Linked DNA regions of Tardiphaga sp. 709. The protein of the gene in region 2 interacts with the protein of the main gene of each other region in a pairwise test. Links are inferred from orthologs where the notes say so. Each region holds a gene or a part of one and is shown on either strand. Other genes may lie near its edges.

Region 1 (7,630 bases), 4.7 Mb from region 2 along the record:
GCATTCCCGGCTTTCGCCCAGCCGGCGCCGTCGCCAGAGGTGCTGCGCGATCTCGCCCCCACCGGAAAGCTCCGCGCCGCGATCAATTACGGCAATAGTGTCTTGGCCCAGAAGGGCCCCGACGGCGCGCCGCGCGGCGTCTCGGCGGATCTTGCCGCCGAACTCGCCAAGCGCCTCGGCGTCCCCGTGGACTACGTGCCTTACGAGGCCGCGGGCAAGGTGTTCGAAGGCGCCAAGGCCGGCGCCTGGGATGTCGGCTTTATCGCCATCGAGCCGGTGCGTGCGCAGGAGATCATCTTCACCGCGCCCTATGTGATCATCGAGGGCACCTACATGGTGCCGGTGAATTCGCCGCTGAAGAGTGTCGACGACGTCGACAAGGACGGCGTCAGAATGTCGGTCGGCCTCGGCTCGGCCTATGACCTCTATCTCACCCGCACCATCAAGCACGCCACCGTGCTGCGCGCCGATGCCGGCGGCGGCAGCGCGATGATCAAGAAGTTTCTCGACGAGAAGCTCGATGCCGCCGCCGGCGTGCGCCAGCAGCTCGATGCCTATGCCAAGGACCATCCGGAAATGCGCGTGATGTCCGGGCATTTCCAGGAGATCCAGCAGGCGATGGCCATGCCGCGCATCGCCGACAGACCGCGCACGGCTGGTGTTGCCTATCTTGCCGCCTTTGTCGAGGAGATGAAGGCCTCGGGCTTCGTCGCCGAGGCGCTGAAGCGCAGCGGCCAGGTCGCCGACGTCGCGCCGCCGGCTGGGAAGTAACGACGCGGGAGAAGCCCGCCGTCGTTCGCTCGGATGTACATGTCAAACAGCCACGCGACATCGTTCTCGCGGGCGAAAGCCCCGAGGTGAGCTGTGGTCGTCCCCTCGAAAACTGAGGGGAATGGAGCGCCGCAAGGCGCACCTTGGGTAGTGTCGCCACATCCGGCTCGGCTGCGACGCCTCGCCTTCTGCAGCGCAACGCCTTGCGGCGCTCCATCACGGCGATTTCTGTTCCAGGGACCGTGCTTCCGGGTACTGGGCAGGACTAATAAGTCCTCCGTTCCGGACAGGCTTTCGCCTGCCTTCACCCGCACCCGTCCAGCCGTTTCCGGCGCAGCCCCGTAGTGGGCCAGGACGGTGACCCCGGACCTCCCGAGTCCGTGCTTGCGAGGCACGTCCGCAGGCGCCGTATCCTGCTCCACTCCGAAAGCGCCCTCGAGAAGCGCCCCTCATGAACAGGACGAGGAGGAGCATATAGTCTTATAGGAATTGTGTCAATATTAATTGCGAGGATGCAGCGCATCCTAAAGAATAAGTGGTCATTCCAATTTCATTTCCTTGTAAATGCGCCGGAACAGGTCAACCGCGCGACCTACATAGGCCGTGATCTCATTGGCGGCTGCCCTCATCCGAGCAACGCTGGAATGTACCTCGACAAGCTCGAATGTTTCTTTGCGAGTCTGCCGGTACAGCCTGAACTCGATATCGTGATTGCCCTGAGGGTCGGCGGTCAATTTCACCATGCCGTGTGCCATGAGGTGTCTTGCCTCGTCATACTCCAACAGTTCGTCGCAAATCTTGATCATCTCTTCGCGGTAGGACGCGTACTCGGGCCGCTCGACGATTTTCTTCGCTGCTTTGATGCGGTCCTTTATTCGATAAGGGAAATCGACGTTAATCTTCACCGAGAAGTCGGCGAGCAGGAATTCTACTTGGGCATACGAGGTGATTATTCGCCCCCGCAACTGGGTCAGCTCTTTCACCAAGGCGACCGTCTGTTCTCGCGGTTTCATAGGTATTTGTAGAACGCGATGGCCCCGAAGAACACGACAACGGCGGCCACAATACCGAGCGCACCTTCAGCGGAAATACTCAGGCCAATGAACTTAACTTCAAACTTAGTAGGTTCGGGCATGTCACAGCTCTCCATTTGAAATTCATGGAGAACAATCAGGGGGTAGAGAATCTGTCGGTGATTTGCGGACTCCACGCAAGGGAATCGTGCCGTTACACCCGATTCCCACCGATATGGTGGATAACTAGGATAACGTGGATAAGTAGCCCTTCTGATATTTTGTGCGGTGGGGCTCGACGGCCGCGGTCAGGCGCGGGATCGGTCGCCGCGAGATGCTCGTCGTTCAATGCGATGCGTGAAGCGCGGTTACATCGGCCTTCACTCGCGGCTGCGCCCCTCCCTGACCTCTCCCGCGAGGGGAGAGGGGACACTGCGGTCCGTTCGTGTGGCCAGGAGAAGAGCGTAGCTACCTCTTCTTCCACCCGCCCCGATGCCCCGGCGCGCCGCCGGTTGATCTTGGCGCCGGTCCAAACTCCGGTCCGGACTCGCGCGAATTCTTCGGCTGGAAGATCTTGCTCTCGGTGCCGGGTCCCATCTCGTCCAGTGTCGGCTTGCGCGGGCGCTGCACTTCCTTGCCGCGAGCCGGCTTCACTTCATGCCAGTTCGCGATGCCCATCTCGTCGAGCCCCGGCTTGTGCACTTTCGACGATGCGCCGCCCGCTGATGAACTCTTGCCGTATTTGCCGCGTGCCTTGCCTTGCGCGGCCTTGTCGAGACGCGCGGGCAGGTTGGCGGCGTCGCCGTATTTCTTCTCGCCCTTATAGGCGCCGCCGCGCGCGGCGACGCCGCGCTGCTTGACGGTGGGATCGTCGACCACGGCGAGTTCGGTGGCGCGCAGGCGCTTGACCTCGTCGCGCAGGCGCGCGGCTTCCTCGAAGTTCAGGTCGGCCGCGGCCTCGCGCATCCGCACTTCCAGATCGGCCAGCACGGCTTCGAAATTGTGCCCGATGGTGATGGCGTCCTCGGCCATGCCGCCGCCGATATCCACCAGCACGCGGTCGCCTTCATAGACCGAGTTCATGATGTCGCCGATCGACTTCTTCACGCTCTCCGGCGTGATGCCGTGCAGCGTGTTGTATTCGACCTGCTTCTCGCGGCGGCGATCGGTTTCGGCGATGGCGCGCGTCATCGAACCGGTCATCTGGTCGGCATAGAGAATGACGCGGCCGTCGACGTTACGCGCGGCGCGGCCGATGGTCTGGATCAGCGAGGTCTCCGAGCGCAGGAAGCCTTCCTTGTCGGCGTCGAGCACGGCGACCAGCGCGCATTCGGGAATGTCGAGGCCTTCGCGGAGGAGATTGATGCCGACCAGCGCGTCGAACGCGCCAAGGCGCAAGTCGCGGATGATCTCGATGCGCTCGATGGTGTCGATGTCCGAGTGCATGTAGCGCACGCGAATGCCCTGCTCATGCAGGAACTCTGTCAGGTCTTCGGCCATGCGCTTGGTGAGCACGGTGATCAGGGAACGATAGCCCTGGGCCGCGGTGGCGCGGACTTCGCCCAAGAGATCGTCGACCTGGGTGCGCGCCGGGCGGATATTGATTGGCGGGTCGATCAGGCCGGTGGGGCGAATGACCTGCTCGACGAACACGCCGCCGGATTCCTGCAGCTCCCAGCCGGACGGCGTCGCCGACACCGCGACGGATTGCGGGCGCATCATGTCCCATTCCTCGAAGCGCAGCGGGCGGTTGTCCATGCAGGAGGGCAGGCGGAAGCCGTATTCCGCCAGCGTCGCCTTGCGGCGGAAGTCGCCTTTGAACATGCCGCCGATCTGCGGCACCGTGACGTGGCTCTCGTCGGCGAAGACCAGCGCATTGTCCGGCACATATTCGAACAAAGTCGGCGGCGGCTCGCCGGGCCGGCGGCCGGTGAGATAGCGCGAATAGTTCTCGATGCCGGCGCACGATCCGGTGGCTTCCATCATTTCGAGATCGAAGGTGGTGCGCTGCTCGAGGCGCTGCGCTTCCAGCAGGCGGCCCTGATTGTGCAACTGGTCGAGCCGCCACTTCAGCTCTTCCTTGATCGATTTCATCGCCTGGATCAACGTCGGCCGCGGCGTCACGTAATGCGAGTTGGCGTAGATCTTGATGAATTCGAGCTCGTCCTGCTTGTGGCCGGTGAGCGGATCGAACTCCTCGATGCTCTCCACGGTGTCGCCGAACAGGTTCACGCGCCAGGCGCGGTCTTCATAGTGCGCCGGGAAGATGTCGATGACGTCACCGCGCACGCGGAAGGTGCCGCGGGTGAAATCGTGTTGCGTGCGCTTGTATTGTAGCGCTACGAGGTCGGCGATGAGCTGGCGCTGGTCGATGCGCTCGTCCTTTTTCAGCGCGAAGGTCATCGCGGTATAGGTTTCCACCGAGCCGATACCGTAGATGCACGACACCGACGCCACGATGATGACGTCGTCGCGCTCGAGCAGGGCGCGCGTCGCCGAATGGCGCATGCGGTCGATCTGCTCGTTGATCGACGAGTCTTTCTCGATATAGGTGTCGGTGCGCGGAACGTAGGCTTCCGGCTGGTAGTAGTCGTAATAGCTGACGAAATATTCGACCGCGTTGTCGGGGAAGAAGTTCTTGAACTCGCCATAGAGCTGCGCGGCCAGCGTCTTGTTCGGCGCGAGAATGATCGCCGGGCGCTGCGTGGCCTCGATCACCTTGGCCATTGTGTAGGTCTTGCCGGAGCCGGTGACGCCGAGCAGAACCTGCGTGCGGTCGTTGCGCTCGATGCCCTCGACCAGTTCCTTGATCGCGGTGGGCTGGTCGCCCTTCGGCTCATATTCCGACTTCAGCTCGAAGCGCACGCCGCCTTCGGATTTCTCCGGACGCGGCGGACGGTGCGGCGTCCACACTTTCTGGTCCTTGAATTCCGGGCGGCCATCGCGCACCAGCGCTTCCAGCGCATCGGCGGTGGCCTGCACGCCCAAGGCTTCCATCTTGTTGCGCGGCGGGCGCGCCATTGCCGCGGCGTCGTCCTCCTCGGTGGTGTAGCCGAGCTGCCTGGCCAGTTCCGGATCCAGCGTCGGGATCGCCGCCGAGGTGTTGTAATTGGCCTGCGGCGCCTCCTCGAGACCCTTCTGCTCGCTCAGCCGCGGCGCATAGGGCGCGACAACCGGCTGCGGAAACGGCTGCAGCGGCGTCGGGCGCATGCCCTCGTCGCCCTCGAACTTCTTCGGCGTGGATTTGCGCGCGCGATGCACCGCGGCCTCGCCGCCGGAGCGGCGCTCGAAGGAATTACTCGGCGGCGGCTGCAAGCCGGTGCCCGAGCCCATGCCGGCATCGCCGCGATTAATTGCGGGATTCAGCAATTCCGCCAGCGCGGGCCCGATCGGCTTGACGTCGGGACGGCCGGCGCCAGGCTTGGCGGCGGGTGTCTTGATTGATTTTGTGGGCTTTTTCGGAGAGTCGGGTTTCTTCGCCATGGGCGGAATATGGGGCGAGTCCGGTGACGATAAAAGGGCCCTATTTCAGCAGCTTCAACAGCTTCTTGCCGGCTGGCGTGGCGAATTCTCTGGCGTCGATGGTGCCGTCATTATCGGGGTTTGCCGCGCGGAACCGGGTTTCCACCACGGCGAGATATTCCGCCTTGTCGAGCGTGCCGTCATTGTCCGGATTGGCCGCTGCGAATTCGCTCTTGCTCATGCGGCCGCGTAGCTCCCTGGCGTCCAGCGTGCCGTCCTTGTCGCGGTCGAGCAGGTCGAACAGTTTGCCGGCGGCGGCCTTGGCCTCGGCCATGTCGACGGTGCCATCCTTGTCGGGATCGAGCCTGACGAGGAAGCTGGCAGCGCTGACTGGCAGCACGACGGCGAGCGACAGGGCCAGCGACAACAGAACGGTCCGACGCGACAACGCCATGGCAGCCTCCCTTGAATACTATTCTTGATTGCAAGGATGCCTGAACGGAATGGTGGATTCAAGGGACGAGGCTTGCCGCCCTGCTTCCCGTCTGCAGGGCCGGCCTCGTCAAGCCTGTCCGGCGACCGGTTCCGCCCGCAGGCGCTTGAGCGATTCAGGCAGGCGCGCATCGACCCAGGTGCCGATGTCGCGCTGGTGGCGATGGACATACAGCCCCAGCGCAATGATGCCGATGCCGATCAGCGACAGCGCGAACGGGAACAGCATTGAATCCTTGAAGATCTTCTCGGCGAGGTCGCCGAGATAGATGGCAATGCCGATGGTGCCGAACACCGCGAACACCCGCCGCGACAAGGCGACCGAGATCAGCAGGAAGCCGACATTCAGCAGGCAGTATAGCGCCTTGTCGAGATTGGTGCCGTTCGACGTGGCGGTGATGCCGCCCCAGAATGTCAGCACGCCGAACAGATAAAGCCAGAATGCGAAATCGCCGCTGCGCTGGCGCAGGTTGACGATCACCGCAGCAACCAGAATGCCGAGGCCGAACCAGACCGAAATCTTGCGCGACATTTCCCAGTTGCCGTAGCCCGCACCGGTGATCCAGGGCACGACGTCCATCGACAGGAACCACAGTGCGACCGCCATGATGAAGACGATGAAGGGAAAGCGATAGAATTGCAGTGCCACGATGGCTGCAGCGATGGTTGCAAGCTCCATGAAGACGAAGCTGCCCTTGATCCAGACATAGAAGTCGCGCATCGCCGCCGGCTTGCCGAACTCGGTCCAGGCGCCGTAGGCATCCTGTATGCCGAACACGGCGAGCGGCGTCATCGCCACGGCGACCGCGATCAGCAGACCACCCGGTGTGCGCAGTTTCTTGACCGTCCAGAGATAGTTCCCGGCGGCGGTGAACAGGCCGGCATAGACAAGTGCAGTGGCGGTCAGCGCCGGTCCGCCCATTTGCGAAAACGCCAGCGTCGAGAACAGCCCCATGGCTGATATCACCACCAGCGCGCCGGCATACCAGAGCAAATGCACGACATCGAATTTGGGCCCGGCCGCCGGCTGCTCCGGCACACGCGCCGTGAGGAAAGCCAGCAGGGCGTCGAGCTGCGTGGAAGGAAGCACGCCGGCTGTGACAGCCGCGCGCAGATCATCGGTCGAATATCGCATGCACTATCTCCGCAATGCGCCATTCGACGCCGCAAGTGGGATCAATCGAGTCAACAGGACCAGCTTCAGGAGACTATATGTCCTGCCGCGATGCCACGCCTTTGTCGAGTGCAGTGGCTGATACGTTCAATAAGCAGGCGAAGGATCGGAGGGCGAATGCGACTGCTATAGCGGCCGCACCGCATTGCCCTTGAACAGGATCGAGCCGGTCGTTCGCCTGATCGGCGAGCCGCCTTCGGGCTCCAGGGTGATTTCTCGAACAGCTGGTCGGCGACGATTTTCGGCGACAGTCGGTATCTCGACGAAGCAACGGGCGCCGCCGTGCTGCGCCAGGTGCGCGAATGGACACTCAACCCAAAAGCGATTGATGTGGATAAATCAATCAAAAGAAATGCCCTGATAAATATCAACTACGGGATGTGCCGCGAATCTGGCGAGCTTCACCTCATTACAAATCGAAGATTTGCTTGGGGGCGATCATGTTTTCAGGATTCGCGACGCGCTTTACTGCGCGAATGACGGCGCTTGTTCTGGTGGCGTCGATGCTGACGGGGTGCGCGGAGATCAATCGACGAGGCGGTGTCATTGCAGATGTCGAGGATTATGTCCTCTTCGTCGCACATACTAAAAGTCATCGCTTGTTTCGATCATACATGCTGATCGGCGTTTTATTGGCTGCTGCCCGACAGGGTAGCCACAATGAGATCGATAAGTCTGCAATAGCCGGGAATCTGCAATCTGCTCTGGCAATAGCTTA
Region 2 (7,573 bases):
GCATGTCGCGCGCGATCAGCGGGATCCGCCATTTGGCGACACCGAGTAGCCGGATCAGTTCGCCGGCACCGACGCTCCGCAGCTCATCGATGCGGTCGCGTTCGACGCGCTGAAACTTGTGCTTGTCGGCGACGGAATTGATGACGCTGAGGAACCACGAAAAGCTGTCGGACAGCGTGCCGTCCATATCGAAGATGGCGAGCTTATAGGGCATGGCTGGCGGGCGGGGAGGTGGCTGGGGTCCTGGCTGGGTGTTTGGCAATGTCGGTCACGGGCTGGTTCTCGTCTGAGTCGTGGCCGATATGCGACCCGTCTGAAGGATGATCCCATCAGACCCGCTTTTCAACCCACATCCGCGCGGCGAAACGATGCACGAGCTGCACGCAAGCGTGCTAAGCCCGTCATTCCCGTTTCATATCACGCGCAGGAGGCCTTGATGGCAGACGATAGACCGAACCAGAAAGGCCCCAACACCAAGAAGAAGCAGAAGTGCAAGAATTGCGAGGGCAAGGGCCTGCTGAAGAAGGGCGAGAAGGTGGTGAAGTGCCAGAGGTGTCACGGGACGGGGCTGAGGTGAGGGGGCGTAGAGCCCGCATGAGAGCTGCAATATGTGGGAGACTGCCGCGTTGAATAGTCCCGGATCTTGCTTCGCTCATCCGGACTACGCTTGCTAATTATCTATCCAACCCTAAATGGAATTTTAGATGATTCTAAGCGAACGCCGTCGTAGTTGAGTTGTTCTAGAAGAGTTCTTCCAGCCAAGAGCGAAACGTCAGTTGCTCGACCGGGGCCAGACCAAAGAACAGTGATAGGAATTTTATCTGGAAGAGGCTTGCCTAGCCGATGCTCTTGATCCGAAGATGATGTGGATTGAGGAGCGCCCAACTTTAATTCGACGTAAGGCACAAGACCGGTCAGCTTAGGTAAAAATCTCACGTCCCATTTCGATTGAAGAATATGTATCAGTCGCCACTCTTGTTCCTCAGCAAAGGACGGATTCTTCATAATCGGAGCTGCGGCTGTTGCTAGCCACAAAAGCGTATGAGCCCACCGCTTCCTATGGTCTTCTTCATCTTCGATATGGTTCGTTGCAATTTTCGGGTATTCGGCGAGCGCCCAGTCAAGAAATTCAGACACCCATTGGGCCTGCTCATTCGGATCGTAAATCGCAGGTGAGATGAAGAAGTATCCATCATTTGATCGAGCGTTCAACTGAGCCGCATCAAATCCGATACAAAACCCACCCTCGCCGCGACCATAGGCGCGCCATTGGTTCAAACTATTTTCGGCTGACGAGAAGCAAGTCACAAAGTATGGCGCAGAATTCTGTGGCAGTGTTAGCGCTACTGGCTCTTCGATCTCGTCAAGGAGTTTTATTTGCAGCACGCTAAGTGGGCGTGTTCTTGCTGCGCGAATACTATCGGTCAATAGCGAGATCGCATGCAGATACTCGCTTGCATCATTCATGAAGGCGATGTGTGTTGCCCGCAACGAACCGCTTTCCACAATTCCCTTGAGTCCAGCAGCGTCTGTATAGTGATAGAAGGTTTTTGGCAGTGGCGTCTTTTGAAGAATGGCTTTAATTGATTTCCAGACTTTTTCCGAGATTGCGCTAGCCTCATCGGCAGCAACCGGTTGCTGCGGAAGAAAGTCAAACATTGAATTCTCCAAATATATGACGGCAATATTCAGCGGCGACTGCAGTCAATTCTACTCCGCCGCTTCGCTCGTCGCCTTCCGCTTCTTCGGCTTCCCAGCCTTCTCCAGCACCGGCTTCAAAAACTTGCCCGTGTAGCTGCGTGGTGCCTTGACGATATCTTCCGGCGGGCCCCAGGCGACGATTTCGCCGCCGCCGTCGCCGCCTTCGGGGCCGAGGTCGATGACCCAGTCGGCGGTCTTGATGACTTCAAGATTGTGCTCGATCACCACCACCGTATTGCCCTGTGCCACCAGCTCATGCAGCACTTCCAGCAGTTTGGCGACGTCGTGGAAGTGGAGTCCCGTGGTCGGCTCGTCGAGAATGTAGAGCGTGCGGCCGGTCGCGCGCTTGCTCAGCTCCTTGGCGAGCTTCACGCGCTGCGCTTCGCCGCCGGATAGCGTCGTCGCCTGCTGGCCGACATGGATGTAATCCAGTCCAACGCGATGCAGCGTCTTGAAGGTCTCGCGCACGCGCGGCACCGCCTTGAAGAAGTCGGCGGCTTCTTCCACGGTCATGTCGAGCACGTCGGCGATCGACTTGCCCTTGAACAGGACTTCGAGCGTCTCGCGGTTGTAGCGCTTGCCCTTGCAGGTGTCGCAGGTGACATAGACGTCGGGCAGGAAGTGCATCTCGATCTTGATGACGCCGTCGCCCTGGCAGGCCTCGCAGCGACCGCCCTTGACGTTGAACGAGAAGCGGCCGGCCTCATAGCCGCGCGCCTTGGATTCCGGCAGGCCGGCGAACCATTCGCGGATCGGCGTGAAGGCGCCGGTATAGGTCGCCGGATTGGAACGCGGCGTGCGGCCGATCGGCGACTGGTCGATCTCGATGATCTTGTCGATATGCTCCAGGCCTTCGATGCGGTCATGCGGTGCGGCGCCTTCGCTGGCGCCGTTGAGCTTGCGCGCGATGGCCTTGTAGAGCGTGTCGATCAGCAGCGTCGACTTGCCGCCGCCGGAGACGCCGGTCACTGCGGTGAACAGGCCGAGCGGGACTTCCGCCGAGACGTTCTTGAGATTGTTGCCACGCGCATTGATGACCTTGATGGTGCGGCGATGGTTCGGCGGTCGGCGCTCCGGCACCGGCACCGACATTTCGCCGGTGAGATATTTTCCGGTCAGCGACTTCGGATTCTTCATCACCTCCTGGGGCGTACCCTGGGCGACGATATTGCCGCCATGGGTGCCGGCGCCGGGGCCGACATCGACGACGTAGTCGGCCGCGATCACCGCGTCCTCGTCATGCTCGACCACGATCACGGTATTGCCGAGATCGCGCAGCCGCCGCAGCGTGTCGAGCAGCCGCGCATTGTCGCGCTGATGCAGGCCGATCGACGGCTCGTCGAGCACATAGAGCACGCCGGTGAGGCCCGAGCCGATCTGCGACGCCAGGCGAATGCGCTGGCTCTCGCCGCCGGACAGCGTGCCGGATGAGCGCGCCAGCGTGAGATAGTTGAGGCCGACATCGAGCAGGAAGGAGAGGCGCTCGCGGATTTCCTTGAGGATGCGGACGGCGATCTCGTTCTGCTGCTTGTTGAGCAGATCCGGCACGGTCTCGAACCAGTCGCCGGCCTTGCGCACCGACATTTCCGAGATGTTGCCGATATGCTTGCCGCCGATCTTCACACTGAGCGCTTCGGGCTTCAGTCGATAACCCTCGCAGGCATCGCAGGGCACGTCGGAAAAATACTTGCCGAGTTCTTCGCGCGCCCATTCGCTTTCGGTCTCGCGGAAGCGGCGGTCGATATTGGTGACGACGCCCTCGAACGGCTTCTTGGTGTCGTAGGAGCGCACGCCGTCTTCATAGGAGAACTTGATCTCGTCATCGCCGGAGCCGTGCAGGATGGCGTTCTGCGTCTTCTTCGGCAGGTCCTTCCACTTGGTGTCGAGGGTGAACTTGTAGAACTTGCCGAGCGCTGTCAGCGTCTGCACGTAATAGGGCGACGACGACTTCGCCCATGGCGCGATGGCGCCCTTGCGCAGCGTCAGTTCCTTGTCGGGAATGACGAGGTCCGCATCGATGGTCTGCTCGACACCAAGGCCGCCGCATTTCGGACAGGCACCATAGGGGTTGTTGAAGGAGAACAGACGCGGCTCGATTTCCGGAATGGTGAAACCGGACACCGGGCAGGCGAACTTCTCGGAAAACAAAATGCGTTCGGCGCCGGTCTTGTCGTGAATCTTCGCGACCTTCTTGTCGGTCTTCTTCGCGGGGATCTCTTCTGCAGGCGCTGCGGGCGCATCCGCATATTCAATGACCGCAAGACCTTCGGCGAGCTTCAGCGCCGTCTCGAAACTTTCCGCGAGGCGCTGGCCGATATCCGGACGCACCACGATGCGGTCGACGACGACGTCGATGTCATGCGGAAACTTCTTGTCGAGTACGGGCGCTTCGGCGAGTTCATGGAAGGTGCCGTCGATCTTGACGCGCTGAAAGCCCTTCTTGAGATATTCGGCCAGCTCCTTGCGGTACTCGCCCTTGCGGCCGCGCACCACCGGCGCCAGCAGATAGAGTCGCGTGCCTTCCGGCAGCGCCAGCACGCGGTCGACCATCATCGACACCGTCTGGCTTTCGATCGGCAGGCCGGTCGCCGGCGAATAGGGAATGCCGACGCGTGCCCACAGCAGGCGCATATAGTCGTAGATCTCGGTGACGGTGCCGACGGTCGAACGTGGGTTCTTCGACGTGGTCTTCTGCTCGATGGAGATGGCCGGCGACAACCCATCGATCTGGTCGACGTCCGGCTTCTGCATCATCTCGAGGAATTGCCGGGCGTAAGCCGACAGCGACTCCACATAGCGGCGCTGGCCCTCGGCATAGATCGTATCGAAGGCGAGTGACGATTTGCCGGAGCCGGACAGGCCGGTGAACACCACCAGCTTGTCGCGCGGGATGGTCAGATCGACATTCTTGAGATTGTGCTCGCGCGCGCCGCGGATGGTGATGCTGCGCATGTTCGCGGCGGCCTGCTGCCGCTTGGCCTTGATGATCTCGTCCATAACAGGCAATTCCCCAGCGCGCGAGGCGCGCTCATCCAGGCGCGCACCGCCGGCCGGGCCGGGATCAACGCCGATTGATTGTCATCGGAACATAGGAAGAACGAGGACGGATTTCCAGTGCTCCGCAGCAACGATCAACGGTTTGTTGGCGGAGGGGTTGCGAGGCAAGGCTGCAAATCGAACGGCCTGCGCAGGACAGGTCTTCCGGTATCGGGCTCATGCAGCGAACTGCCAATCGGGATCGCGTTAAGTCTGAGCGAGGTGCCAGCAAAAAGCCCGGCGCGTGGCCGGGCTAAGTTTGCGGGAATGAGGGAAGGTGGTCGCAGTTCTCAGTATTTCGCGATAACGGGACCGCCCCACTTGTAGTTGATGCGCGCGGTGATCACGTCGACGTCCTGGCTGATGCGATCGATGCGCGAAGTCACAGGAAGTGTCACAGCGGTGAAGCTGTTGCTGCTGGTCTCCATGAACAGATGGTCGTATTCGACCGCGAAGGACCAGTTTGGCGTGAAGCCATATTCCAGGCCGACGCCGACCGTGCCGCCCCAGCGGGTTTCGCTGGCGTTGTCGAACACGACATTGCCGGGGACGGTGTAGCCCCGATATTTGTCGCTGGTCACGGCGGCGCCGCCCTTCACGTAAAGAAGGGTGTTGTTCCAGGCGTAACCGATCTGGCCAGTGAACAGACCGAAGGCTTCGATCTTGGACCGGTTGCCAGTCGTACCGAGTGCGAGCTGGCTGACATTCGAGCCCTTGAAGTCTGCCCAGTTGCCTTGTGCTTCCAGGCCGAACACCCACGCAGCGCTCTGCCAGCGATAGCCGATCTGGCCGCCTGCCGTGCCGCCGCTTGCGTCATGGCAGCCTTCGTTGAAGGCCAGCGCGACACCGAGAACCTGGGTCGTGTCCCAGCATTTGCGGCTCGTTCCCCAACCGCCGTTGCCGCCGATATAGAAGCCGGTCCAGTCATAGACGGCGGCAATGATCGGAGGCGCCTTGGTGTAGGGCCGTGCTGCGAGATCGGCCGCAGAAGCGGACGTTGCCGAGCCGAGAACAGCGAGGGCGGCGGATGCGAGCAGAATTTTCTTCATGGCATGGCTCCCCTTGTGAGTGTTTCAACTCTAGCGCGATTCAGGCGATGAGGCTGTGCCTTCCTTGCAACGGAGAAAAACAAACGTAATGGTTGCGTGAAAAATCACGCGTTACAGTCGTGGGTAGTATTCGACCGCAGGCGATGGGCGAGCTCTTATCTCTCCGGAATCCGGGCTTCCAGCCAAACGAAAAAGGCCGGCGTTTCCGCCGACCTTTCCGTAGTCACGAGCCTGATATCAGGCGCGAAGCTCAGTACTTCGCGACGACCGGGCCACCCCAGTTGAAGCGGTAGTTCAGGCCAGCCTTGACGGTGTGCTCGTCGTTGCGGGACGACAGGCCAATGATGCCAACCGGCGACGGAGCAGCGAAAGTGGTCTTGCCGAAGTCATAGTACTGGTACTCGACCTTGCCCGACCAGTTCTGGGTGAACAGGTATTCGAGGCCGGCGCCGACGGTGTAACCGTCATGCTTGGTGCCAGCTGCGAAGGCAACCGGAACTGCGCCAACAGTCGTGACCAGTGATTCGCTGTAGTCGGAGTAAGCGTAGCCGCCCTTCACGTAGAGCAGTGCCGGACCCCAAGTGTAACCGATGCGACCGGTGACCGAGGCGAGGCCCTTCTGGTTCAGGTTGTAGGTGACGCCAGCCGGAACGAAAGCGACGTTGGTGTTGTTCGAACCAACCCAGCTGTACTGACCTTCGATGCCGAACACCCAGTTCGGAGCGAACTGGTAGTCATAGCCGATCTGCACACCGCCGAGGAAACGACCATCCGAATTGTCGGTGGTGCCGCCGAAGCCGTTCGAACCGTTGAACGCGCCGCCGACGTGACCGCCGATGTAGAAGCCGGTCCAGTTGTAGATCGGGGCAGGAACGTAGGCCGGAGCCTTGGTGTAGGGACGAGCAGCCAGGTCAGCGGCCATTGCCGGAACCGAAGCGCCCAGAGCGATCAGAGCAACCGTGCCCAACAGAAAGTTCTTCATTTGAATTCTCCCCAAAATTGCTTCGCGTCGGCGAAGCCTCGTGTCCCGGCGCAAGCGCCAAATGCAATTCAGTGATCGAAATATACGCAAGTCTGCCAAAAAGTCCGTCACCCAAATAGCACACTCGTCTTCGATGTTTGGCCGTTTCTAAGTTAATGAAAGGTATATGAATTTTGGCGGGGCGCGGTTCCCTTCGGGTTCCACTATTGCTCGACTCAGACGCGACAGCGACGACTCGGTACTTCGTTGTCGCCCAACAGTTCGCCAAGGGATGTCCTTGAGAACAAAAATGGAACATGTTATATGGGAGGACGATCATATAAGAGATCGTGGATAACCCGGTCGCGGGGGCCTGCGCGGGAGCGCGGACCGTATAGGGTCCCATCATCAGCGGCGTTTGCGCGCGGGCCAGGGCCTGCGCCGGCGCCCAATCAGCAAATTCAGGTTCGAGCGTAGGAGAGTGGCATGGCGGGTAGCGTCAACAAGGTGATTTTGGTCGGCAATCTCGGCAAGGATCCCGAGGTTCGCCGGATGCAGAACGGCAATCCGGTCGTCAACCTGACCGTCGCGACGTCGGAGACGTGGCGCGACAAGGGCACCGGCGAGCGCAAGGAGAAGACCGAGTGGCATCGCGTCGTGATCTTCAGCGAAGGTCTCGCCAAGGTGGCCGAGCAGTATCTCAAGAAGGGTGCCAAGGTTTACATCGAAGGCGCGCTGCAGACCCGCAAATGGACTGATCCGCAGGGTGTCGAGAAATACTCCACCGAGATCGTGTTGCAGGGCTTCAATTCGACGCTGACCATGC

What was found.
Region 1: the proteins of uvrA (region 2) and uvrB interact in binary tests that used the Escherichia coli proteins (3 or more experiments, as listed by UniProt). The link is inferred for Tardiphaga sp. 709 from one-to-one orthologs.

Annotation. Positions count from the first base shown.
Region 1 is NZ_CP135529.1:4,911,511-4,919,140, forward strand. The notes cover bases 2,053-5,610. They hold uvrB (excinuclease ABC subunit UvrB), read right to left. Parts: upstream 5,268-5,610; coding sequence 2,253-5,267; downstream 2,053-2,252. Other genes in these bases: RSO67_RS23885 (EF-hand domain-containing protein), read right to left, coding at 5,308-5,610. In the rest of the region: RSO67_RS23865 (ABC transporter substrate-binding protein), read left to right, coding at 1-771; RSO67_RS23870 (hypothetical protein), read right to left, coding at 1,311-1,754; RSO67_RS23875 (hypothetical protein), read right to left, coding at 1,781-1,906; more of RSO67_RS23885, read right to left, coding at 5,611-5,700; RSO67_RS23890 (hypothetical protein), read right to left, coding at 5,809-6,873; RSO67_RS23895 (hypothetical protein), read left to right, coding at 7,353-7,630. UniProt on the Escherichia coli protein: The UvrABC repair system catalyzes the recognition and processing of DNA lesions. A damage recognition complex composed of 2 UvrA and 2 UvrB subunits scans DNA for abnormalities.
Region 2 is NZ_CP135529.1:163,255-170,827, forward strand. The notes cover bases 1,511-5,011. They hold uvrA (excinuclease ABC subunit UvrA), read right to left. Parts: upstream 4,699-5,011; coding sequence 1,711-4,698; downstream 1,511-1,710. Other genes in these bases: RSO67_RS00825 (DUF2971 domain-containing protein), read right to left, coding at 1,511-1,659. Also shown: RSO67_RS00815 (HAD-IA family hydrolase), read right to left, coding at 1-214; RSO67_RS00820 (hypothetical protein), read left to right, coding at 437-577; more of RSO67_RS00825, read right to left, coding at 679-1,510; RSO67_RS00835 (outer membrane protein), read right to left, coding at 5,028-5,786; RSO67_RS00840 (porin family protein), read right to left, coding at 6,037-6,768; RSO67_RS00845 (single-stranded DNA-binding protein), read left to right, coding at 7,234-7,573. UniProt on the Escherichia coli protein: The UvrABC repair system catalyzes the recognition and processing of DNA lesions. UvrA is an ATPase and a DNA-binding protein. A damage recognition complex composed of 2 UvrA and 2 UvrB subunits scans DNA for abnormalities.